Regions from separate parts of the Pseudogracilibacillus amylolyticus genome, predicted to be linked through region 2. Evidence: riboswitches for the same ligand, from Rfam matches in the RefSeq annotation. Region 2 holds a riboswitch; the other holds the start of a gene.

Region 1 (12,830 bases), on a different contig from region 2:
TTCATCATTTGTTCCTCTTTTTCACCGTTTGCCATAAATACATTTTTTAATGACGACATTTCTTCTTCACTTAAACCATGTTTACATTTTCCAATAGAAACCGTTGTTGCATGATGATAAATCCCGGTTTGAAAATAATCATTTTTTAAATCATATGCTGTTAGAAAAACATGTATTTTTCGCCAGTTTTTTTCTTTTAACCAATCACTGTGTGCTTTCCCACGTACATATAAACTTGAGGCTCGTTTCGCCACAATGCCCTCACCTTTATGGTAAAAAACAATAGCAGAAATTTCTTCATAGTTTTCATATGATTTAATCATTTGTAGGGGCTTATCCTCTTTTCCTTCTAGCTTTTTAAATAAATTAACTAACTGTTTTTTTCTGTCTTTTAAGGACGTTTGACGGTAATCTTTTTGACCTTGTTGCAACAGATCAAAAGCAATAAATGTAGCTGGTCTCTCGATTGAAAGTTTGGCAATTTTCTCTTTTAATTTTAAGCGACCACGTTTTTGTATAGCTGAAAAATTAGCTTGATACGCATTATTTAGCACAACTAATTCCCCGTCTAATTGAATAGGTAAATTTCCAGTAAAAATCGGTTCAATTTCTTTACAATAAGCTAAAACTTCAGGGAAATTTTCAGTTAAATCTATATTATTCCTACTAATAATTTGAATATTATTTTTGCTCCACAATAGCGACGCACGGAAACCATCATATTTGACTTCATAAATCCAATCTTTTTTCGGGATTATTTTTGCTGTTGGGATAGGTTGCATTAATTCCATTTTATTTTCACTCCTCCGTTCCTTAATGATAAGTTGTGCTTTTTAAAGGATAAAAATGCAAAAGCATACACAAACTAAATTGAAAAGGAGGCGTCTTTTCATGCATACCATGTGGAAAGGAACCATCAGTTTTGGACTAGTCAATATTCCTGTAAAGATGCATGCTGCCACAGAAAATAAAGATGTGAAATTAAGACAACTTCACAAAGAGTGTCAAACACCTATTAAGTATCAAAAAGTATGTCCGGTTTGCGATCGAAAAGTAGAAGAAGAAGAAATCGTTAAAGCGTATGAAATTACGAAAGACAAATTCGTTATGTTAGATGAAGAAGATTTAAAAGCGCTTAAAAAAGAACAGGGGGATAAAGCAGTTGAAATTATCGATTTTGTAAAATTAGAAGAAATTGATCCAATTTATTTCGAAAAAAGTTATTATTTATCACCTGGTGACGGCGGATCCAAAGCATATTCTCTACTTCGTACCGCTTTAGAGGAAACTGGAAAAATTGGTGTAGCGAAGATGATGATTCGCTCAAAAGAACAGCTTGCTGTAATTCGCTTTTATGAAAATACACTCGTTGTAGAAACGATTCATTATCCAGATGAAGTACGTAAGGTTCAAGATGTACCTAATGTACCGGAAAAAGTAGAAATTGTGAAGAAAGAACTGGATACTGCAAAATTATTAATCGACCAACTGACAACAACGTTTGATCCAGAGAAGTACACAGATGAATACCGTGCCGCGCTACTTGAGACAATCGAAAATAAGAAAGCCGACAAAACTGCAACAGTTACCGGTAAAGCAGGGCAGAAGAAACCAGACAATGTTACTAACTTAATGGATGCACTCCAAGCATCTTTGGATAAAGCAAAGAAAGAAAAAACAAAACCGAAGAAAAAAACGACAACAGCGAAAAAAGCGGCGAAATGAACTAAGGGGTGTCCTTTTATATTTTTAGGACAACCCCATTATCATTAATAGTATTTCTGAATTAAACTTATATTTCTAACGGATCTGCTTTTTGGCGACCTGCCACTCGTTCATTCACTATTTCATAAGCTTTGTTTAAATTTGCAAAATAAGTCTCTTTCACTACTTTTACTTCATCTAATTTTTGGATATCATTTATTAATTTTATATACCCTTCTTCGAGTGAAAGACTCTTTTCTATAACAAGCCTGTTCATTATCGTTGTCTGCAATCGCTCGATGAAGTAATTTACTGTTCCGTACAGTTTGAACACCTCCATAGTCTTTTTCCACTAAAAAAACAACCCCTATAAAAGAAGGTTGTTCGTTGTGTATGATTCAAATCAAAATAAGCCTCGGCGTCTTTATTTAAAAATCACCGCGCTTTTTTACCAACACCTCCTATCCTCCGTAGGAACTGATGTACGAGATCAAATAGGCAGGTCTCCTGGCTCATAATCATCGCTTTTCGATCCTTCCCGTCTTCATAAATATGGAAAACAGTGGATTATTTCGAATCGCTCCTATACACAGTTGCGGGACAGCGCCGGATTTTAACCGGACTTCCCTTTTAAGCAATAAAGATAATTTCTTTATTACACCTATTTCTCCTATATTCAGTTTATAGCTTCATTATATCATTAAGTTTTTTTATTACTATAATCTTTCGAATGCATTCTCGATAACTTCTTCCCCTTCTAATGCATCAAATGAGCGGTTAAACGTTTTTTCATTATCCAAACAGGCAAAAACAATTTTAGCAACATCCGCTCTTGGAATTTTCCCGCCTTTGGATAAATTTTCACCAATCAACACTTTCCCTGTGCCAGGATCATTCGTCAGTCCACCTGGTCGAACGATCGTATACGTTAATCCACTTCTTAACAATTCTTTATCAGCATAATGTTTAGCGACATAATAATGACGGATTTTTTCATTCCAATTTTCTCGGTTATTTGCCTGAAATGCACTTACCATAACGAATCTCTTGATTCCAACCTGCTTGGTAGCCTCAATCGTTTTCACTGCACCGTCGAGATCTACTAATAAAGTCTTGTCTGCACCTGTATGACCCCCAGACCCTGCAGTAAATACAACTGCATCACAGCCGGCAGCTGCTGTTGCTATCTTTTCAACGCTACCTTCTAAATCTGCCACTACCGCTTTAACACCTTTTTGTTGAAACTCGTTTGCCTGTTCTTCTTTTCTTACCATTGCCACGGGAGTATGTTCACTCTCTTTTAATAAGTCAATGAGCTGTTTTCCAATTTGTCCGTTTGCCCCTACTACCAATACGTACATTTTCATGCCCCTTTCTTTAACGATTGCTTATGTACATTGTAATCGAGTTTGCAGACATTTTTAAATGAATTGTTTTTTAACCACAGAGTTTACGATTTATCCAGAGGAAACACGGATTAACCACGAAGATCTGAATTTAACCACGCAAACTATGAAATAATCACGGAAAAAAGCAATTATCCACGCAATTCGTGATTTATCCACGGGAAATGACAATTAACCATAAGGAAAAGTTTATCCACATCATTCATGAATTCAGAGCAATTACCCCATAAAAAAATCATCAGCGTTCTATCACACTGATGATTTTTCCAATTCGTTTTATTTCTTTAAGTTGTAAAAAGCTTCATATCCAGCGTATTCACCGATTCCGGCAAGTTCGTCTTCAATACGGATTAATTGATTATATTTTGCCACTCTGTCTGTTCGGGATGGTGCACCGGTTTTGATTTGTCCAGCATTTGTTGCAACAGCTATGTCTGCAATTGTTGCATCTTCCGTTTCTCCTGAGCGGTGCGAGATTACAGCAGTATAACCAGCACGTTTTGCCATTTCAATCGCTTCAAATGTTTCGGTTAATGTTCCAATTTGATTCACTTTGATTAAAATAGAGTTTCCAACACCTTGTTCAATGCCTTGCGCAAGTTTTTCTGTGTTTGTTACGAAAAGATCATCTCCAACTAATTGAACACGTGCTCCAATTCGTTCTGTAAGTAGTTTATGACCTTCCCAGTCATTTTCATCGAGTCCATCTTCAATCGAAATAATCGGGTATTTTTCAATTAATTCTTCATACCAATCGACCATTTCTTCAGAAGTACGAACAACACCTTCACCTTTTAAATTATATTTTCCGTCTTCGTAAAATTCGGATGACGCAACGTCCATTGCAAGTTGAACTTCTTCTCCAACTTTATATCCTGCTGCTTCAATCGCCTCTGCAATTGTTTGTAATGCTTCTTCATTGGAAGACAAGTTAGGTGCAAAACCACCCTCGTCACCTACTGCAGTATTAAGTCCTTTATCTTGTAATACCTTTTTAAGTGCATGAAAAACTTCAGCTCCAATACGCACAGCTTCTTTAAACGAAGGTGCTGCAACCGGCATGATCATGAATTCCTGGATATCAACGTTGTTATCTGCATGTTCTCCACCATTTAAAATATTCATCATCGGTACAGGTAGAACATTTGCATTAAATCCACCTAAATAATTATATAGAGGAATATTTAAGTGTGATGCTGCTGCATGAGCCGCCGCCATGGAAACGCCTAAAATAGCATTTGCTCCTAAATTACTTTTGTTCTCTGTATCATCAAGCTCAATCATAATTGCATCGATAATATTTTGTCGAGTAACATCAAGTCCAAACAGCTCCGGAGCAATTTTTTCATTGACATTATCAACTGCTTTTAAAACACCTTTACCTAAATAGCGATCTTTATCACCATCTCTTAGTTCAACAGCTTCATATTCTCCTGTTGACGCTCCACTCGGAACTAAAGCAACTCCAAATGCACCTGATTCTGTTGAAATTTCGACTTCCACTGTTGGGTTACCACGAGAGTCGAGCACTTCTCTAGCATAAACATCTGTAATATAAGGCATTTCAAATCTCTCCTTTATATTGAATATATTTTTTAATAAAATTTTCCTAAAGCTTAGGACTACTGCAGGTTGAAAATCAAAATCTTAGTGAACGGCTCGACATCTTGAGAATCCACTCAACGTCTTAGTGATCGACTCGACATCTTGGATATCCACTCGACGTATTGGTGATCGACTCGACATCTTGAGAATCCACTTGACGTATTGGATGTCCATGTCCTGGAATTGGACCCAAAATTAATCCATTATTAATGATTTTCCGGTCATTTCTTTCGGTTGTTCTATTCCTAATAACTCTAACAATGTTGGTGCTAAATCTGCCAAAATCCCCCCATTACGAACCGTTATTCCTTTTTTCGTTATAATCACTGGTACTGGGTTTGTCGTATGGGCAGTCATTGGCTTACCATCAGGTGTAACAACTTCATCGGAATTCCCATGGTCAGCTGTAATAATCGCTTCGCCGCCTAGTTCAATAATTTTGTCAACCACTTTCCCTAAACATTCATCAACTGCTTCAATCGCTTTAATCGTTGGTTCCAATTTTCCAGAATGTCCAACCATATCTGGGTTGGCAAAATTTAAAATAACAGCATTCAGTTCGCCTTTTTCCAATTCCTCGAGTAATGCATCGGTTACTTCATAAGCACTCATTTCCGGTTTTAGATCATACGTTGCGACCTTAGGGGAATCGATTAAGATTCGCTTTTCTCCCGCAAATTCTTCCTCACGACCACCACTCATAAAGTACGTAACATGTGGATACTTTTCTGTTTCAGCAATCCGCAACTGTTTTTTGTCATTTTTTGCAAGGACTTCACCGACTGTATTCGTTAAATTAATTGTATCAAAAGCAACCGGCGCTTGAATCGTATCACTAAAATTTGTCATTTGAACAAAAAACAGATTTTCTATTTTACGCTCGCCCCGGTCAAACTCATTAAAATTCTCATTTGCGAAAGTTTGCGATAATTGAATTGCTCGGTCTGGTCTGAAATTAAAAAATATAACAGCATCATCATCATTAACCGGACCGACTGCTTCCCCACGCTCATTCATGATAACTGAAGGTAAGACAAATTCATCATATACTTCCTTTTCGTATGAGTCATGAACAACTGCTTCAGCACTGTTAAATTTAGGTCCTTTACCGTCTTTAATCGCGTCATACGCCAATTTTACTCGTTGCCAACGCTTATCCCGATCCATAGCATAATAACGTCCTGAAACTGTGGCAAACTTTCCTACCCCAATTTCCTTCATTTCGTTTTCCATCTGTTCTATGTATTCTAATGCTGTTTGAGGGCCGACATCACGTCCATCTAAAAATGCATGGATATATACTTTTTCTATATCGCTTTTTTTCGCTAATTTTAATAGTGCAATCAAGTGATCAATATGACTGTGAACCCCACCATCGGATAGCAATCCGAATAAATGAAGGGCACTATTATTTGCTTTTACTTGTTCTAATGCTTTTAGAAAAGTTGTATTTTTATAAAATTCACCTGATGCAATTGCATTATTTATTCTGGTTAAACTTTGAAAAACGATTCTTCCTGCTCCGATATTTAAATGGCCAACTTCCGAATTTCCCATTTGTCCTTCGGGGAGACCAACAGAAAGACCGCTTACGTGAAGTTGATTATGCGGATAACTGTTCCAATATCGATCGAAGTTCGGCTTTTTTGCTTGTGCTACTGCATTTCCCTGTTCTTCAGTTCGGCATGCAAACCCATCTAAAATAATAATTGCCGCTAAGTTTGTCATGATGCATTATTCCCTGCTTCCACTAATTGTTTAAAAGAATCCGCTTCAAGACTAGCTCCGCCAACAAGTGCTCCGTCAATATCACTCATTTTAAGTAACTCTTCAATATTGGCTGGTTTTACACTCCCACCATACTGAATAGTAACTTGAGAAGCAATTTCCTCTGAAGTTTGTTGACGAATTACTTCACGAATATGTGTACACACTTCATTTGCATCTTCACTAGATGCAGTTTTCCCTGTACCAATAGCCCAAATCGGCTCATAAGCAATAATCGTTTTTGTAATTTGTTCTTCACTCAAATTACTTAAAGCTACCTTTACTTGATTTTCTATATGGGCTAATGTTTCGTTTGCTTCACGCTGTTCTAATGATTCACCAACACAAACAATCGGAATGAGACTATGTTCAAAAGCAGCGAGGGCTTTTTTATTTACTGTTTCATCTGTTTCATTAAAATATTCACGTCGCTCAGAGTGACCAATCACGACATGCGTTACACCAATATCACTTAGCATAACCGGACTAACCTCGCCCGTAAATGCACCTTCTTTTTCGAAATGCATTGTTTGAGCAGCCACTTTAATATTTGTACCTTCTGTTTGTTCGACTAAGCTTTGTAAATATACAAATGGAGCACAAATAATTGCTTCTGTTTGCTCATTTGTGTCGATGTCTCTAACCGATTCAATGAACGACAAAGCTTCTTGTTTTGTTTTATGCATTTTCCAGTTTCCCGCAATTATTTTTTTTCGCATTAGATACTCTCCTTACTCTTTATCGTCTAGTGCAACAATTCCTGGAAGATCTTTTCCTTCCATAAATTCGAGTGATGCGCCGCCACCCGTTGAAACATGATCCATCTTATCTGCTAATCCAAATTGTTCTACCGCAGCTGCTGAATCACCACCACCAATGACAGTATAACCTTTTGTTTCTGCAAGTGCTTCTGCGACAGCCTTTGTTCCGCCGCTAAAGGCTTCCATTTCAAATACACCCATCGGTCCGTTCCAAACTACGAGTTTCGAATTTAAAATAACATCACGGTAAGTTGCTGCCGTTTCAGGACCAATATCGAGGCACATCCAGCCTTCTGGAATCTCATTTGCGGCAACTGTTTTATTATTAGCACTTTCTTTAAACGCATCCGCCACAACTGCATCTGTCTGAATGTAAAACTTTACCCCTTTTTCTTCTGCTTTGTTCATAAATTCTTTCGCTAAATCTATTTTATCCTCTTCTAATAAAGAATTTCCAATTTCATACCCTTTTGCTTTTAAAAATGTGCAAGCAAGTCCACCGCCAATTAACAAATTATCGACAATATCTAAAAAATTATCGATCACATTAATTTTATCTTTTACTTTAGAACCGCCAATAATAGCTGTAAATGGTCGTTCTGGGTTCGCTAATGCTTTTCCAAGTACATCGATTTCTTTTTCCATTAAAAATCCGGCAGCTGCAGGAAGCTGTTCAGCTACACCTGCTGTAGAAGCATGTGCCCTGTGAGATGTTCCAAATGCATCGTTTATGTAAATGTCAGCCATTTCTGAAAAAGCTTTGACAAGGTTTGGATCGTTCTTTTCCTCGCCAATCTCAAAACGGACATTTTCAAGTAATAACACATCACCGTCTTGTAAAGCTGCGATTGCTTGATTCACTTCTTCACCAATTACAGTATTTGTTTTTGCAACTTTTTTTCCAAGCAACTCACTTAACCGTTTTGCAATAGGATCAAGTCGTAATTCTTCTACTATTTCACCTTTTGGGCGTCCTAAATGGGTTGCTAAAATTACTTTTGCACCTTGATCAATCAAGTGCTCTATGGTTGGGAGTGCGGCTTTAATCCGTGTATCATCTGTAACTGTTCCATTTTGCATTGGGACGTTAAAATCTACACGACAAAAAACTCTTTTTCCTTTTACCGCCATTTCTTTTAACGTTTTCTTGTTCATATGAAAAAACCCCTTTACATTTCTTCACGTTATTACATATCCTTTTCCATTATACGTCAGTCTGTTCTAAATACATAATTTTTATATGGATTTAAGAAAGCTCGGACACAGTTGAAGGAAACTGGGCAGTAAATTCGGTTAGTAATCAACTTACCGCTACGGAAATACACTGCGCTTTCCGTGGGCGGCTGTTGAGCCTACTCGTCGCTTCGCTCCTACGTAGTCTCATCTAGGCCTATCCTCCCATAGGAGTCTCCGTGTATTTCCTCCGCTGGTACTGTGGAGGATAAATGTTCTATACCGGGGATTCACCGATCTAGTTGATTGTAGTGGAGGGCAGTCGACTCCTGCGGGAAAAGCACGTGTCTGAAGACTCTGCAGGAAGCGCCTTTTGCTTCCGGAAGAGGCTGAAGCCGTGCCCGCGGAAAGCGTACTGCCCGGAGCGAAAATCAACGGCGATTTTACTACACAGTTTATGGAAAGGCTACAAAGACACTGATAGAAAAATCCGAACTAATACAAACTTTAAGTGAAAAAATTTGAATTATAGTTCGGATATTTCTATGTTTAAAATTCTATTGCACCAGCCTAATTAGTTTGTCCGAAAGATTTAGATTTTTATTATAGTCCTTTTTCTTTTAAAAACTTCGCTAAGTCAATACAACGTGAAGAGTAACCCATTTCGTTATCATACCATGAAACTACTTTAACCATATTGTCCTCTAGAACCATTGTTGAAAGTCCATCAATAATAGAAGAATGTGTATTACCAACAATATCTGTAGAAACGAGCGGCTCAACTGAGTACTCTAAAACACCTTTTAACTCATCTTCAGCAGCTTCACTTAGGACAGTATTTACTTCTTCAACTGTTACATTTTGATCCAATTCTGCAACTAAATCGACAACAGAACCGTCTGGAACAGGAACCCGAATTGCCATCCCATTTAACTTGCCGTTTAATTCAGGTAATACTTTTCCAACTGCTTTTGCTGCACCGGTTGACGTTGGAATAATATTTTCAGCTGCTGATCTAGCACGACGATAATCTTTATGAGGTAAATCCAAAATTTGTTGGTCATTTGTGTACGCATGAACTGTTGTCATCAACCCGCGCTGAATACCAAATTTATCATGTAATACTTTGGCAAGAGGGGCTAAACAGTTTGTTGTACATGATGCGTTTGAAAGAATATCATGTTTATCTGCTTCATATTCGTCTTCATTCACACCCATTACAATTGTAATGTCCTCATCTGTTGCCGGCGCGGAAATGATAACTTTTTTTGCACCAGCTTCTAAATGTTTACTTGCATCTTTTCGATTTGTGAAGCGGCCTGTCGATTCAATCACTACTTCCACACCATGGTCTTTCCAACCAATATTGATCGGATCTTGTTCAGAGTAAACGTGGATTTTCTTACCATTAATAATCAGATCATCCCCATCAACTTCTACCTCTGCATCAAGTCTTCCATGTACAGAATCATATTTAAGTAAATGTGCCAACATATCTGCATCTGTCAAGTCATTAATTGCTACTACCTCAACATCATCATTCTTTAATGCCTGTCTAAAGATATTTCTTCCAATTCGTCCAAACCCATTAATACCAATTTTTACAGTCATTTGACTTCCTCCCTAATTTGTTTTTTATAATAAATGTTTTTTAACAATTTCCTTCGCTGCAGCTTCGTCCGTTATGAGCACATCGCTTTTACCTTGTTTCATGTAAGAGGCAATTGCTTGAGCCTTTGACTTTCCTCCAGCGACAGTGATAACCTTATTAATATTCTTTAAATCTTCCAAATGGATTCCAATTGTTCTTACTTTGTGAACAATATTCCCCGCTTTATCGAAATAATAACCAAATGCTTCACTCACTGCTTGTTCGTTAATTAATTGCTGGACAGTGCTGGCTGAAGTTTTCCTTCGCTCGGCCATTGTCAGGGCATCACCTATTCCATGTAATACAATATTTGCATGCTTAATTAAATTTAGTGTTTCCATAATCGAAGGTTCTTTAATCATGGATTGATACAAATCTTCACTTAATGGATCGGGAACATGCAACAATCTGTAGTCCCCTTTTTCAGCTTTCGCCATTTGTGCGACAATGGTGTTCGCTTGGTTCTCTACTTTTTCACCGACACCACCCCTGGCAGGAACAAATAAACATTCAAATCCTTCCAATGGAACCATCGCATTTGCTACAGCAGCCATGGTTGTTCCTCCAGTAACAGCAATTGTTGCGTTATCCTCCATGACTGTTTTCAAAAATTGTACAGTTGCCCTACCTAGTGCTTGCTTCACATATGGTTCTACATCGCTATCTCCAGCAACAATAATGACGTTTTCAATTGCTGTTTTACTTCTTAATTCATTTTCTAAAGAAGTTAAACCGGAAACCTCACGAATAAAAGAGTGCAATCGATCGACGATATTTTTCCCCTCATCCGTAATTAACATTCCTTTCGTCGTAATATCAATTAATCCTTGGTTCTCTAATAAGGAAATTTCATTACGAATATATCTCTCCGGCATATTTGTGTGATCGACGATTCCCCTTCTACCAATCGGCTGAAACAGATAAATCGTATAAAGAACGGTATATCTGTTTTGCATTGTTTCCAGTAAATCTGGGTAGATTATTTTTTGTAAATGGATTAATTCTTTCACACAAAAAACTCCTTTAACATGAAGGATGAAACTACTGCACTCAAACACTCGGGTCAATTATGTCCCTATAGTTAACTTTTCGTCCCACTTGTTGTAAAAAAATAAGCAGTGTATGATGCTTCTTTTTAAATTCTATCATACACTTCAATGAAAAATCAATCCTTTTTTCCTATATTTTCTTGTAACGCTTTTTCTAATTGTGGTAAATTCATTGCTTCGCACGTTAACAATGTATCTTTAATTCGTACTGCAGGTATTAACAGCTGATACTCCTCCAACCAACTGTCGTTTGTATAAATATCCCTTTCTTCGAGTTCAAACGAATAATAATTTTTCAGCATCATAATAAGTGCATAGGCATCGTCACATAAAGAACAATTATGTTTCGTATAAAATTCAAGTTTTACCATATTTGTCATCCTTCATTCGGTATACATTTTTTTGTGTGGATTATTTCAATAAAATGCTTAATTATTTTTGCTGTTAAGCCCCAAATTACTCTGTCATTATATTTATAGAAAAGTTCCTCTACCTTACGAGTTCGCCAGTCATAATCCTCACCATCTTGGATGAGATGATATGGAAAGTTTGCTTCAGGAACAACTTCTAAATTCACATAATAAATATCCGGTTCTTTTTCAAGAAAAAAGGTGAGTGGAACTGTAAATACTTCTGCAACTTCTGCTTTATTTAACACCATTTTTTCTAAGCTCATTATTTCCCCCGCATACGGATATATTACTCGACCGTCCGGAGCAACGATATAGTCCAATGGGAAGACATGCCTAATCGTGGCGGGAGTTATCCCTAATTCTTCCGTTGTTTCTCTAATTGCACATGCAAGCGCATTTGCATCCTCTTTATCGATCCTTCCCCCCGGAAAGCAAACATCACCCGGTTGACTTCTCATTTTGAGGGAGCGTACTTCAAATAAAATATGAATCTCCTTTTCAATTTCTACAAGCGGCAGCAGTACAGCATATTGTTTGAAAAATTTTTGATCCATTACAGAAGGTTGCCGATTAATTAATTTCTTTAATATAGCTTGAGCATCCACATTATCATCTCCATACACAATCAATTCTATTATACTAAGATTTCATGTGAAATGAAAAAATAGCGCCTTCCTTATAAAGGATGTAAAGTATTGATTCGGCGATTCCGACTAACAATTCAGCGCAAATGTCATTCAATTCAGCGAATCTAATTTTTATTCAGCGATTTCGACCAAGAATTCAGCGTTTATTTAAATAATTCAGCGCTACTAAGATTTCGTGTGAAATTAAAAATAGCGCCTTCCTCATGAAGGATGTAAAGTATTGATTCAGCGATTCCGTTCAACAATTCAGCGCAAATGTTCTTCAATTCAGCGAATCTAATTTTTATTCAGCGATTTCGACCAAGAATTCAGCGTTTTTTTAAATAATTCAGCGCTACTAAGATTTCGTGTGAAATGAAAAAATAGCGCCTTCCTCATGAAGGATGTAAAGTATTGATTCAGCGATTCCGACTAAGAATTCAGCGCAAATGTCCTTCAATTCAGCGAATCTAATTTTTATTCAGCGATTTCGACCAAGAATTCAGCTTTTTTTTAAATAATTCAGCGCTACTAAGATTTCATGTGAAATGAAAAAATAGCGCCTTCCTCATGAAGGATGTAAAGTATTGATTCAGCGATTCCGTTCAACAATTCAGCGCAAATGTTCTTCAATTCAGCGAATCTAATTTTTATTCAGCGATTTCGATCAAGAAT
Region 2 (14,026 bases):
GTGTCTATTTCTTCATTACCTTTATTCTTCTCATCAGTATCGTTTTCTGTTACTTCCACAATTGCGTATGGTCGTACGATGTTGCGTTCATCGTTAGCATTTATTCGCTGTGCAGATAAATGATAAGTTCCCGGTTCATCAAACTGTACAGTTATTTTCCCATTTTCATCTGTTAAAACTTTTTCTCCATCGACTATATATTCTTTTTCATCGATTAGAATCGATGCACCTTCTACAGGATTCACCACATCGAAATTAACGCCGGTTAATTCAATTTCAAGCGATTCTCCTACTTGTGTTGAATATGATTCGCGATCAAACCAAGAAAAAGTATTATCTGTATAATTAGGTGTATAGAATAAAACGATAGACTCTCCATCATTGATCTCTCGTTGTAAAACTCCTTTTTCGACATATCCATTATCAATGAAATACATCCAACCACTATTCCCACCTGCATCAAATTCAAATAATCCATCAATACCAGCAATATAATTACCATCAAATTCTAATGCAAAATCGTTATAATTAGTTAAATCTAAGTGTTCCACGTTTTCTAATGCACGAATAATAGCGTGAATTGCTCTAGGACTGTCTGTAGACGCAGGACCGCCATATTCGCTTAAATCGAAATTATCGACAGTTACTTCCGTAGATGGTACTAGTGTTTTTTCATGCGTTTCTACCCGAACATTTACTGTAACAGGTGGAGCTCTTTCTTTTGTTTGGATTTCTTCCTTTTCTTCTGTTGCCTCATCCGGATCACTTTGTTCTTCATCCTCTGTTTCTACGGAAAGAGTATGATCTTGGTCACTAGCTTTTTCTTTTTCATCTTGCTTATGGTCATTTTCCTTTTCGACCTCTGAATCATCCGTTGATTTTTCTTGGATGACTTCCTTTTCCCTCTTATCTTCCAACTCTTCATCTGAAGTGACGTTTTCACTTTCTTTTTCTTGTGTATTTTCTGCATATGTAGAGATCGGTGATAAGATAGAGGAAAATATTAATAAAAATGCAAATAAAACACTCACAACTCGTTGATTTCTTTTCAATCCTTTTCCCTCCTTAATTTTTTAAAAACTCACATCATTTTTATGTAATGTGTAGGTAAGTTTTTGTCTTCCCTACTCTTTTTACTACTTTCTTTTAATCCTCGATTTTTTCACCAACCCTCCCTTCGTATTTGTTGTAATTGTTGCACACCTCTTAGAATACTTGGCTTCTCGCCAAGCCTTGGCGAGAACTAAAGTTGCACTTACGACGCACAGGACGTGCTAGTACTGGCGCCTGAGACAAATCTTTACGGTGGGACGAAAGCGTAGCTACAGTCCCAGGACGTCGCGCTTTTAGCCAGTGAGCGAGTCAAGAAAGTTTTATACTTTCTTATCTGCCAATAAAAAAGACTCTTACCCCCAAAAAAGGTAAGAGTCTGATAGAAAATATATATTCTATGTACTATTAAACACAAAAATTTTCTAGTCGTATGCATACCTCTATCCTGGAAGGTGTATCGTGCATTTTTGTCTTGGCAAGTCTCCTGACTTATGGATCATTGTATATCTTTTACCTTCCCAGTCTAGTACCAGTGGTATCGTTAAAGACATCTCCCCATTTACAGTGGCCGGTCCGTTCAGGATTTTCACCTGATTCCTTTTTAATTTTTTGCTTATTTGCAAAAAAACCAACACATAATCTATTAAATTATTGATTACTATCTACTAAGTATAGACTAGAAAGTGTTGCGTGACAATACGCTTGTCTCATTATGTACATATTCTAGTGTATAAGGCGGGTTTTTGGAAGTGAACAAAATGGTCGGTTCATAGAAGTGTAGCTTGTTTTCGAACAAAAAAGGATTTGTTCTATTAAAATAAGAACAAATCCCTTAATTTTTCTAATTTAAATATCCCACAGGATTTTGGATAGAACCATTTACATGGACTTCAAAATGAAGATGGATTCCAGTAGAATTTCCTGTAGCTCCCATAATTCCCAGCTGATCTCCTTTGGAAACTTTCTGACCAGATTTTACATTAATCGATGCCATATGACCATATAATGTTTTTAGCCCATTTCCGTGATTAATAATTACTGTATTGCCATAACCATTCATTGTACCAGCTGTTTCAACCGTCCCACTTTCAGCCGCAAATATTGGCGGGCTAGTACTACGGTCAGTTCGTGCGATATCAATTCCTTTATGCATTTTCCCCCAACGCTGACCCATATGACTAGAAATGTATCCGCCTTGTGTAGGCCAACCTAAAGTTCCTGCACCCATTGCCTCGGGAGAAATACCATCGGAAATAGGAATTGCGTCTTGAACGTGAATTTTATTTTCCAGAGCTGATAATTCCTCATCTTTAAATTCTAGTTTTTGAACTAATTCATTTAATTCATCCTTTTTTCCTTCTAGTTCTTCCTTCATCTGGATTGCTTGTTCTTTCTGTTCCGTAACTAATTTTTCAATTTCCAATAACTCTTCTTCTAGATTTTCTAATTCTTTTAGTTTCATCTCTACTTCTCTCTTATCTTTTTCTTGTTCTTTAATTAAGTCAGCGTCAGAATCTGTAATTGTTGTCACTGCATTCAGTCGGCTGATGAAGTCAGTAAAATCTTCTGCACCAAAAAGCACTTCTAAATATGTAATATTACCGCCATTTTTCTGATATGATTTGGCTCGTTCTTTAAGAATATCAAATCTTTCTTCAATTTTGTCTTCTAGAATTTTTATTTGTTCTTTTTTAGAATCCATCTCTTCTTTTACTTCTTGGATTGCTTTTGTATTATCTTCTAACGTCTGATTCAGTTCTTTAATCTCTTTATTTTTTGTTTCTATTTCTACTAAAACTTCCGCGACTTCTTCTTCAGCTTCCGTCAAATCTTCTTTAACTTCTTTTCTCTCTTTCTTAATTTCAGATAAATCTTTTTCTGCAAATGATGTTAATGGCACAATAGTGAAACTATAAGTGAACATCACGAGTGCTCCCAGTAAGACAGTTACTTTCTTCAAGACTTTTCCGCTCCCTCTTATGTATAACTTGATCTATATCTAGTAACCTTCTCTATTTAATTGTTTCACGAATCAAATTATAACAGTTCAAGATAACAGAAAGGTTTTAAAAAAATTACATTTATATCACAAATTATGTTTAATTATTACAAAATAGGGTAACAAAAATCGATAATTATCATGTCCCGTTTTTATGGTGGGGCAAACGTGAGTAAACTCTCGGAATCTAATAGAATCGATCGTCACGAAAAATTTAATTCTTTTCAACAAGACTATCAAATAGCCTAGTCCCTAAGATATTTCCTGCTTCACCAAGGAATTAAAAGACATGTTCGTCTGTAGTCCAAAGATTTCCGAACGGGGAAACCCACTATTCGTTAAACGCGATAAACAACACTATGAGTGCTGTTTGTTTAAATTATGTCTAATCTTCTTTCTGCAAATTAAAAAACGCATCGCTAGTTTTTTACTAACGATGCGTTAATATTCTTTAATTTATTTAACTCTTCTAACGATATTATCAAAATGCTGTGCCCAATAGCCACTGTTCATATCGGCAATTGCAACCCCAGTACTACTTTGCGATCCTAAGAATTTACCACCGCCAAGATAGATACCAACATGACTTCCGCCTCTAAAGATAACTAAATCTCCAGGTTTAGCTTGGCTATAAGGAACTCCTGTACCTGAACTTGCCATTTGACTAGCAGTTCTCGGTAAGCTTACACCTTCTTGCTCATAAGCCCATTGTACAAATCCTGAGCAGTCAAATTGTCCTGCACCCGGATTCTTTGCACCATAAACATAAGTTGATCTACCGATAAACTGTTTACCAGCAGCGATTGCTGATCCGCCACCGCCAGTATACGCTACCTTTGGTGAGTTATTTGTTTTAGGAGTAGATGAGCTTCCATTACTGTTACTGTTATTATTTGTACTATTGTTACTTGTGCTATTATCGCGAGTAACGCCATTACTGGTCTCATCTGAATTTTCAGTAGCAGATGCTACTTCTTGTGTAGCTGGTGCAGTCATGCTAGCACGGATATCTGCTTCTAATGCTACTAGTTCACTGCTTTCAGATTCCAACTTAGCTTTATCTTTTTTAAGCTTATCTTCTTTATCTTTTAACTTTTTCTTACTTGCTTCTTGTTGTTCTTTTTGAACTTTTATTGTTTCTTCCTGATCTTCTAATTCTTGTTTAAGCTCTTCTTGGTCAGTTAATTTCTCTTGAACTGCTTCTTTATCTCTTTCGTTTTCTTCTAACAAATCCATATCAGCATTAGTTATAGTAGTAACTGCAGAGATACGGCTAATAAAGTCACTAAATCCTTCTGCACCTAGGACAACTTCCATATAATCAATTTGTCCACCATTTTCCTGGTATGAAGCAATTCTACTTTTTAAGATTTCGTTTCTTTGTTCAATCTTCTCATTTAGAGTATCGATCTCTTCTTGTAAAGTAGCAATCTCTGTTTCAGTTTTGTCGATTTGTTTATTGTTTTCATCTAACGCCGATTGGAGACGAGTAATTTCCTCGTTAATCTCTTTAATTTCATATAAAATATCTGCAATTTTAGCTTCTGCTTTTGAAAGTTGTGATTTTACTTCTTGTTGTTTATTCTGAACACTTTGTAATGTTTCAGCATGGGCTTCCTGACTAAAAAATGCACCACTTAAAGTAACAACTGCAACTGCACCAATTGCAACTACCTTTTTTTTCAAAACTATTCCCCGCTTCCCTTATGACCGTTCTTTTTGTCTATGTACGTAATATCTAATCGAAATATGTAGGGTCATAAAAATTATTAATGTATATTATGTAATCTATTAATCTTTTAGTCGAATAATAGTATAGCACTATAAAATGACAAGCATGTTTTAATAATGTTACAGTTATATTTCAATGTGTTATTTTATTGTTACATAATTAGGGAGTTCCGATTATAATTAAGCTCTTTATAGTGAGAAATACTTACAAATGACAATTATTTAATTAACTAACAAACGACCTTTGATGGATCATATCAAGGCTTTCCTTAGATACCAAGGTCGATAGCAAGTAAGTAGAAATGAGTATACATGAGGTTACTTCTGTCAAAAACGGACAATATATTTCTTTTTTTACAAATAACAATAGTTATATTCATAAAAAGAACTTAAGAAAAAACACCTCACGAATGGTAACAAAGTGACAGAAGATGGAATAAACCAGAAAAAAGGTTCCAAGCAAATTTTTTATTACTTGGAACCTTTTTATTTAACTATTTTTGGCTAGTTATGTCCCAGCCTCTTTGTAAATTATTGATTAAAATTGTTCTGCTTCAGTAGATCCAGCAAGAGCAACTGTTGAAGATTCTCCTCCAGCAATTACTTGTGCAACTTCATCAAAGTAACCTGTTCCAACTTCTCTTTGGTGACGAGTAGCTGTGAACCCTTTCTCCTCAGCAGCAAATTCTTTTGATTGTACTAGACGTGAGTATGCACCCATACCTTTGTCTTTGTACTGTTCTGCAAGTTCGAACATGCTGTAGTTTAATGTGTGGAATCCAGCTAATGTAACGAACTGGAACTTGTAACCCATTTTTGCGATTTCTTTCTGGAAGTTATCCATTTCTTCTTCTGACATATGGATCGACCAGTTAAATGATGGAGAACAGTTGTAAGCTAATAGTTGATTTGGATATTTCTCATGAATTGCTTCAGCAAAACGACGAGCTTCATCTAAATCCGGCTCCGCAGTTTCACACCAGATTAAATCCGCGTAAGGTGCATAAGCAAGTCCGCGAGCAATCGCTTGATCTAAACCAGCTTTTGTACGGTAGAAACCTTCTACTGTACGCTCACCAGTTAAGAATGGTGCATCATATTCATCAACATCACTTGTAATTAAGTCAGCCGCATTTGCATCTGTTCGTGCCATAATGATTGTTGGAGTACCCATAACATCTGCTGCAAAACGTGCAGAGATTAAGTTTTTGATAGCAGTTTGAGTTGGTATTAATACTTTACCACCTAAGTGCCCACATTTTTTCTCAGATGCAAGTTGGTCTTCAAAGTGAACGCCTGATGCTCCAGCTTCAATCATAGATTTCATTAATTCGAATACATTTAAATGACCGCCAAAACCTGCTTCCGCATCCGCAACGATCGGTGCGAAATAATCATTTTTTACTTCTCCTTCAGAGTATTCCACTTGATCCGCACGTTGTAGAGCATTGTTAATACGTCTTACAACTTGTGGAACACTGTTAACCGGATATAAGCTTTGGTCAGGGTACATTTCACCTGCTTGGTTTGCATCTGCGGCAACTTGCCAACCACTTAAGTATATTGCTTTCAAACCAGCTTTCACTTGTTGAACAGCCTGGTTTCCTGTTAAAGCACCTAGTGAATTTACATATTCTTCATTATTTACTAAGTCCCAAAGTTTTTTAGAACCTCTGTTAGCTAGAGTATATTCGATATCAATCGAACCACGTAGACGAATAACATCTTCGGCACGATATGGTCGCTTAATACCTTCCCATCTTGGATTCGTATCCCATTCTTTTTGAAGTGCTGCTGCTCTTTCTTTATACATCTGACTTTTCCTCCTTAAGATTAGAAAACTTATATATTTGAAGAGACTGGAACAAGATTTTTTACTATCTAGATCAACTAATCGGAAATAAATTTTGCTTTTGTTTCTTTAGAGTTGATCGTTTACGTTATGCTCCAATCTCAATCAAGCAAAAAAACCATTTGTTGTATTACAGTTTATAAAAATGCTTATTATTACATAACAATTTATTGTTTTTTATTAATCATCTTTCTTAGATAAACAATAGTCACACTCAAGCGTATAACTCTTATTAGAAACGTTTTCTCCACACTCAGGACAAGTAGCTTTGTCATGTTTCTCTCTCATCGTCTACACCTCCAATTATATAACAGTGTGTTATTTATTGAATCTGTTATAATACAGTATAGTCGTTTTTTATATAATTGCAAGTGTTTTTATAAAATATTTAAAAATATTTTTTTCGATTAGGTAATAATGAATTTTTATTGAAAATGCTTGGAAAGGTAACTTTCGGGAAATTGCTTGGAGATAGAGTTGTAAAACAGCAGTTACCGTCTATATAGCGAAATAAGTTTACAACTTGATTTTAGGTGTTCCACTTCGAGAAAGAAGTAGCAGTCTGTTTTAGACAAGTAGCCTATCTGCTATAAGTAACTGGATATATAGAGAGAGAGAGAGGTAATGTACCCCCTGATCTTGAAAAAGTTGTTCAAAACAGAGATCGACTACGAGCGATTAGTTATTAGAATCCTTCTGTTTTTAGTTGCGAAAGTGTCAACACAAGAATTTATTCTTTATGCTCTAATTCAAGCAACTAGAGCACTTAAATTAAAAAAATATAGTCTGTGCTCTTTCACAATCATTAAAAAAAGGAGAAGACTTAACTATTCTTCTCCTTTTAAACCCCCTATTACTATTTAGTTTGTTACACCGATTTTTTTCTTAAATTCTATACGGCGCTTTTGTAAAATTGGTTCTGTGTAACCATTCGGCTGTTCTGTTCCTTTAAATACTAAGTCGCAAGCAGCTTGAAATGCAACAGATTCATCAAAGTTTGGAGCCATATTGCGATATAGTTCATCGCCAGCATTTTGTTTATCAACAACTTGTGCCATGCGTTTTAATGTTTCCATTACTTGTTCTTCACTGCAAATACCGTGATGCAACCAGTTTGCGATCATTTGACTGGAAATTCTAAGTGTTGCACGGTCTTCCATTAACCCTACATCATTAATATCTGGTACTTTCGAACATCCAACTCCCTGTTCTACCCAGCGAACAACGTAACCTAGCATTGTCTGTGCATTATTATCAAGTTCAGCTTGGATTTCTTCTTCTGTCCAAGCAGGACTCTGTTCAACAGGTATTTGTAAAATATCGTTACGATAGTCTATATCTGTACCTTTTGATAACAATTCATCTTGTACGTCACTAACATTAACTTCATGATAGTGAAGTGCATGCAATGTTGCTGCTGTAGGAGATGGAACCCAAGCGGTATTTGCTCCAGCTTTTGGATGACCGATCTTTTCACGAACCATATCTTCCATCTTGTCCGGCATCGCCCACATACCTTTACCGATTTGGGCTTCATTTTTAAATCCTGCACGTAACCCAATGCTTACATTATTTTTTTCATAAGAAGAAAGCCATGTGGCATTTTTCATATCTACTTTACGAAGCATTGGTCCAAGTTCCATTGATGTATGAATTTCATCACCTGTTCTGTCTAAGAAACCTGTATTAATAAAAATTGCCCGTTCTTTAACCGCATGAATACAGTTTTTTAAGTTTAGACTTGTACGACGTTCCTCATCCATGACCCCAACTTTTAATGTATTTCTTTCTAAATCAAGCATATCTTCTACTCTTGCAAATAGCTCATTAGTAAATTTAACTTCTTCAGATCCATGCATTTTAGGTTTTACAATGTAGACAGACCCTTTTTTCGAGTTAATATATTTTCCTTTACCTAGCAAATTATGTTTAGCTACTAAACTAGTAAAAACAGCATCCAAAATTCCTTCATACGCATCTGTACCATCTTCATTTAATACAGCGTTGTTAACCATTAAATGGCCAACATTTCTCACAAGCATAAGAACTCGACCAGATAATGTCACTTCTTTTCCATCAGTAGTTTTATAGATGCGGTCCTCATTGAATGTGCGTTCGATTGTTCGATCACCTTTTTTAAATGATGTGGAAAGCTCTCCGCGAATTAATCCTTTCCAGTTACGATATACATCAACCTTATCTTCAGCATCAACAGCTGTTACAGAATCTTCACAGTCCATAATACTTGTAATTGCTGATTCAATCATAATATCTTTTACACCAGCATTATCCGTTTTTCCGATCGGATGGTTGGGATCGATTTGGATATCAATATGAAGCCCATTATTTTTTAATAGAATGGAAAAAGGTTCGCTTTCTTCTCCTTGAAACCCGATAAACTTATCTTCATCTTTTAAACCGACAGTTTCACCATTGGTAAGAACAACAGCAAGCTTCCCATTTTCAATCCCATATTTTGTTGCATCTTTATGTGAACCAGATGTAAGAGGTGCACTAGCATCTAAAAATTCTCTACTTTTTTCAATTACTATATTTCCACGAACCGGATTATATGCCCCTGACTTTTCCGCTCCATCTTCTTCACTAATTACATCTGTACCATAAAATGCATCATAAAGAGATCCCCAACGAGCATTGGCAGCATTTATCGCATAACGCGGATTATTAATTGGAACGACAAGTTGAGGTCCAGCGATTTGGGAAATTTCATCATCTACATTTTGTAAATCAACTTTAAAATCTTCAACTTCCGGCTCTAGGTATCCAATATCTTCTAAAAACGTTTTGTACTGCTCTTGGTTAAACTCTTTGTTTTCTTTATGCCATGCATCAATTTGGTTTTGCAGTTGATCACGTTTTTCTAATAACGCTCTGTTACGTGGGGTGAAATCAAGTAACAGTTTTTCAAAATCATCCCAAAACTGTTCTATATCAAGTCCGGTTTCAGGCAGTGCTTCTCTATTAACAAAATTATACAATTCTTCGGCAACCTTAATACTACCAACATTAACGTAATTCGTCATCATACATCCTCCTGTCAATTTTTCCTTCTTGTTGCCACCTATTATATAACAGTTTTATATATTATTACAATACATAATTCGAATAACTACTATTCCATTTAGTTATAGCTGTTGTATAATAGGTTTATCAAGTGAAATTTTGGGAGGATTAACATAATTGGATATTCGGCATTTGGAATATTTTATTGAGGTGGCGAAACATTTAAATTTTACCAAAGCGGCTGCTGCATTACATGTTTCACAACCTTCTTTGAGTAAAACAATTAAGGGGATCGAGGAAGAGTTAGGCGTACCGCTTTTTTACCGTTCGTTTCGACAGTTAGAAATGACTGATGCGGGAAATGCATTACTGCAAAATGCAAAACACGTTCTTAACGCTTACGAAAATTTAACGTCAGAATTAAACGATGTAATGGATCTTAAAAAAGGAGAAATTAAAATAGGAATCCCACCAATAATAGGAGCCGCTTTTTGCTCTAAGATTATCAGTCGCTATATCGATTTATTTCCAATGATCGATGTATCATTAATTGAAGTTGGTTCCAAAAAAATCAAAAGTGGGGTTTGTGATGGCACATTAGATATTGGCTTTGTTTGTAATAAACCTTTAAACAAAAAAGAAGTTGACATTATGCAAATAGTTAAAGATCCATTAATGCTAGTAGTTCATAAACAACATGCTCTCATTGAAAAATCCGCGATAAGTTTTAAAAATATCGAAGACGAACCTTTTATTATGTATCGACAAGACTTTTCCTTATTCGACGGCATTATTGACGCTTGCTCCCAGTATGGGTTTTACCCGAACATCGTTTGTGAGAGTTCTCAAAAAGACTTTATTTTAGAAATGGTGGAAGCTAAGCTTGGCGTCGCATTATTACCTAGTCAAATTTGTAACAAAATAAACAATAAAAACATTGTCGCCATTCCATTTGAGAAACCTGATGTTCATTTGGAACTCGGGATGATTTGGAAAAAGAATAGTTACTTACCATTTTCCGTTCGCGAATTTGTTTCTGTCGCAAAAGAGTTCGATTTCTAACCTTATCAAATATAAGTTAGAAATGAGAGGGAAAATCGTTATTAAGTTAACTCGATTCGTAAATTCCCATTAGGATAACTTGAAAATAGCTTACGGAAATTCGTCATAAATTATCCTTAGTTAATCAACTTCTTCGTTTTTTCCTAAATAAAAATCCGCCTCTTAAAGCCAAGCGGATTTTTGTTTGCTTTTATTGTAATGAAATTTTAAATTTTCAACCATTTTTGTTCCACTTCCTCTACCGGTAAAGGTTTATCAAAGAGATACCCTTGAACAATATGACAATCTAATTTCTGAACGATTTGTAATTGTTCGTTTGTCTCAATTCCTTCAGCGACAACTTCAATATCCATCGTTTTCGCCATCGTGTTGATTGCGGAAACAATAGCTTTAATTTTTTGGTTATGTCCCATCACTTTAATGAACGAGCGATCAATTTTAATTCGATTTATTGGGAAATCTATTAAATATCCTAAAGATGAGTAACCTGTGCCAAAATCATCTACTGCAATGTAAAAACCAAGCTCTTTAAGTTGATGAAGTTTTAAAATCGTTTCTTCCATATTATCAATTAGCGAACTTTCGGTTAGCTCAATTCCGATATCACTTGCGGAAACACCGGTTTTCTGGATGATTTCCGATATATTTTCGACTAAATATTGATCTTTAAATTGATTCATTGATAAATTAATACTAATTTTAATATTCGTTAATCCTTGCTTTTTCCACTCACTTAGTTGCTCACACGCTAGTTTAAATACCAAATTTCCAATTTCGATAATTAATCCGGTTTGTTCAGCAAGTGGAATGAATTTTACAGGTGAGATAAGACCTTCAGTAGGATGGTTCCAGCGAATCAATGCTTCAAATCCGACCAGTTTATTTGTTTCTACGGAGATTAACGGTTGATAATATAGTTCAAATTGATTCTCTTTAATCGCTTTTTTTAACTCTATCTCCATAATAAAAAAGTTGTTCGGTGTGCCCATTTCAGGTTTATAAAAATCCATAACTGTTCGATTTTTCCTAGCACTAGTCATGGCGCGATTTGCTTTTGATAACAAACTAGATACTGTATTGCCATCCCTAGGATATACACTTACACCAAAACTTGCATCAAGAGAAATTTCCGTTCCATTAACTAAAATTCGAGCAGCAATTTTATCGAAAATCTCTTTAATAAGATCTTTAATTTTATCTTCATTTGCAATATTTTCTATAATCCACGTGAATTCCGTCCCACTCCAACGCGTCACCATACTGTTTTTAGGTATACTATTTTGTAATCTTTTCGCAATTCGTTTAAGCAAAACATCCCCAAAAAGGAAACCATGTTTTTCATTTATCTCTGTGAAATTATCCAATTGAAGGTAAATAATAGCAAATGCCTTATCGTGTGAAGATTGCAAAACTGAGACAACACGTTTTTCAAACCAAAAACGATTGGGAAGGTTAGTCAAAGAATCATAATAGGTAATGTTCTGTAAATATTCATTTTCAAGTGAATCATTATGTAATAAATCAGAAAAGATGCCGATGATGTTTTCAATTTCATCTTGATCATTTTTTATGGCAATAATAGATAACGATTGTAAATATACTTCTCCACTCTTCGTACGATTCCAAAGCTCTCCTTGCCATTTACCAGTCTGTATTACTACTTGTTTCATATTTTCATAAAAGGAGAGTTCCTGTATGCCGGATTGTAAGTTTCTTGGCGTTTTCCCTTTCACTTCAGCAAATGTAAAACCGGTGATTTTTTCAAATTTCTTGTTGACATAAATAATTTGATTATGACTATTTGTAATCATAACCCCTTCATCTATATTGTTTAAAGCAATATTTGCTAACTGATTATTTATACTATCTGCCGGAAGTTCAAAATCCTCAAAATTAGCAATCGACATTTTCGCACCTCATTAGTGGATAAAATAATTGATAACACTATGTATATGACTGTTTTCCTAATACTTTTTTACCACAAAAATAAGGGATAGTCAAAGCAAATGAGGATTATATTTTCTTATTTAAGATAGACACATTTTTTAGCGTTTTTTTATGACGAAATTTATACATAAATAGTTATACGAAGATAGATTTTATCCATGGAAAATTAACTTCAACACGAATTTTGGACAATAAAAAACTACCAAATTTTTCATCAGTATAAACAGTGCAAGTTAAATTTTAATAAAACCATATTTATAAGTAGAGGAATCCACATCTAAATAATAGATGTGGGTTATTTATTACTTACCAAATTTATCCGTCGAATAAATTTAATTTTTCGATACTTTCAGCTGAACGTTGTATTGAATTCATTTTTTCAAAACGCTCGTAGTGTTCATTATCTAGCTTTAATTTATAGTCTAATAAATTGTTGTGAATTGATTTATACGATTCTTTATTTTGTAAAACAGTTACACCAGCATTCATTAATTCTATATTTCCCTGAATTGCATTTTCGTTTTCATCTTGTTGTAAAGGGGTTGGGGTAAACAAAAATCTATTTTGTTTCCTTGAGAACTCAATAGTATGCTGAGTGCCGCTTTTTGTTGGTGTTTGTACCGGACAAACACCTAATGATAAACCACTTTGAATCCGATCCCTTTTCACAAAATTACCTCTTGTGTTCGATTGGCCAATCGGAGTTTCTGAAAGCCATAACCCATCTCGTTCCAAAATCTTTGTTGCCAGTTCTTTATTTTTCGCTGGATAAATTTGCATCAAGTTCCCCGCTAAAACAGCAATCGTTTTTCCATTTTCCTCCTTTAATGCCCCTTCATGAGCCGCTGTATCGATACCCAACGCAAGACCACTTACTATCGTATAGCCCATTTCAACAAAAGTGGTAGCAATTTTACGCGCTGCTTTTATCCCTGTTTCAGTCGGTTCCCTTGTTCCGACAACAGCCAAATTAAGTTTTTCTTTTAGCAATTCCGTATTTCCTTTTGCATACAAGATGGTTGGTGGGTCTGGAATTAACCGTAAATAGTTGGGGTACCATTCGCTGGAAATCGGAATTACTTTAATATCTTTTTCTTCATGTGATGTAATTAAATTTTCTGCCCTTTCTTTAGCAACCGAAATATTTTCCGGCGATAACAATTTGCTTATATTCTTCTTGTTCATCGTCTTAATTTGTTCCTGAAGGTTTTCAGCGTTTAAATCAGGATAACTTTCGTATAGTTGTATTAATGTTTTACTGCCTACACCTTTGATACAACTGAGTGTGAGCCAGAAAAAATCATTCAATTGCTTCACTCCTGCTAAATTTCTAATTCCATATTGTTCCCAATAATTTT

What was found. Region 2 has a riboswitch for cobalamin ahead of ACPYKA_RS10265 (DUF4430 domain-containing protein). Riboswitches for the same ligand answer to the same signal wherever they lie in the genome.
Region 1: it holds a riboswitch for cobalamin, as region 2 does, so the genes downstream of both, ACPYKA_RS11370 (hypothetical protein) here and ACPYKA_RS10265 (DUF4430 domain-containing protein) in region 2, are expected to answer to the same signal.

Annotation. Positions count from the first base shown of each region.
Region 1 is NZ_JBPPZG010000092.1:112-12,941, reverse strand. It holds gene ligD (DNA ligase D) at 1-791, opposite strand, end outside; gene ku (non-homologous end joining protein Ku) at 892-1,725, shown strand; gene ACPYKA_RS11370 (hypothetical protein) at 1,793-2,044, opposite strand; cobalamin riboswitch at 2,185-2,384, opposite strand; gene ACPYKA_RS11365 (SDR family oxidoreductase) at 2,421-3,065, opposite strand; gene eno (phosphopyruvate hydratase) at 3,387-4,673, opposite strand; gene gpmI (2,3-bisphosphoglycerate-independent phosphoglycerate mutase) at 4,911-6,443, opposite strand; gene tpiA (triose-phosphate isomerase) at 6,440-7,201, opposite strand; gene ACPYKA_RS11345 (phosphoglycerate kinase) at 7,214-8,398, opposite strand; gene gap (type I glyceraldehyde-3-phosphate dehydrogenase) at 9,020-10,027, opposite strand; gene ACPYKA_RS11335 (sugar-binding transcriptional regulator) at 10,052-11,077, opposite strand; gene ACPYKA_RS11330 (glutaredoxin family protein) at 11,233-11,487, opposite strand; gene ACPYKA_RS11325 (NUDIX hydrolase) at 11,493-12,134, opposite strand.
Region 2 is NZ_JBPPZG010000077.1:2,396-16,421, reverse strand. It holds partial or broken gene ACPYKA_RS10265 (DUF4430 domain-containing protein) at 1-1,052, opposite strand, end outside; cobalamin riboswitch at 1,511-1,701, opposite strand; gene ACPYKA_RS10260 (murein hydrolase activator EnvC family protein) at 1,895-3,013, opposite strand; gene ACPYKA_RS10255 (C40 family peptidase) at 3,509-4,738, opposite strand; gene aceA (isocitrate lyase) at 5,322-6,596, opposite strand; gene ACPYKA_RS10245 (malate synthase G) at 7,496-9,679, opposite strand; gene ACPYKA_RS10240 (LysR family transcriptional regulator) at 9,837-10,721, shown strand; gene ACPYKA_RS10235 (sensor domain-containing protein) at 10,928-12,628, opposite strand; gene dprA (DNA-processing protein DprA) at 12,984-13,976, opposite strand; gene ACPYKA_RS10225 (HAD hydrolase-like protein) at 13,991-14,026, opposite strand, start outside.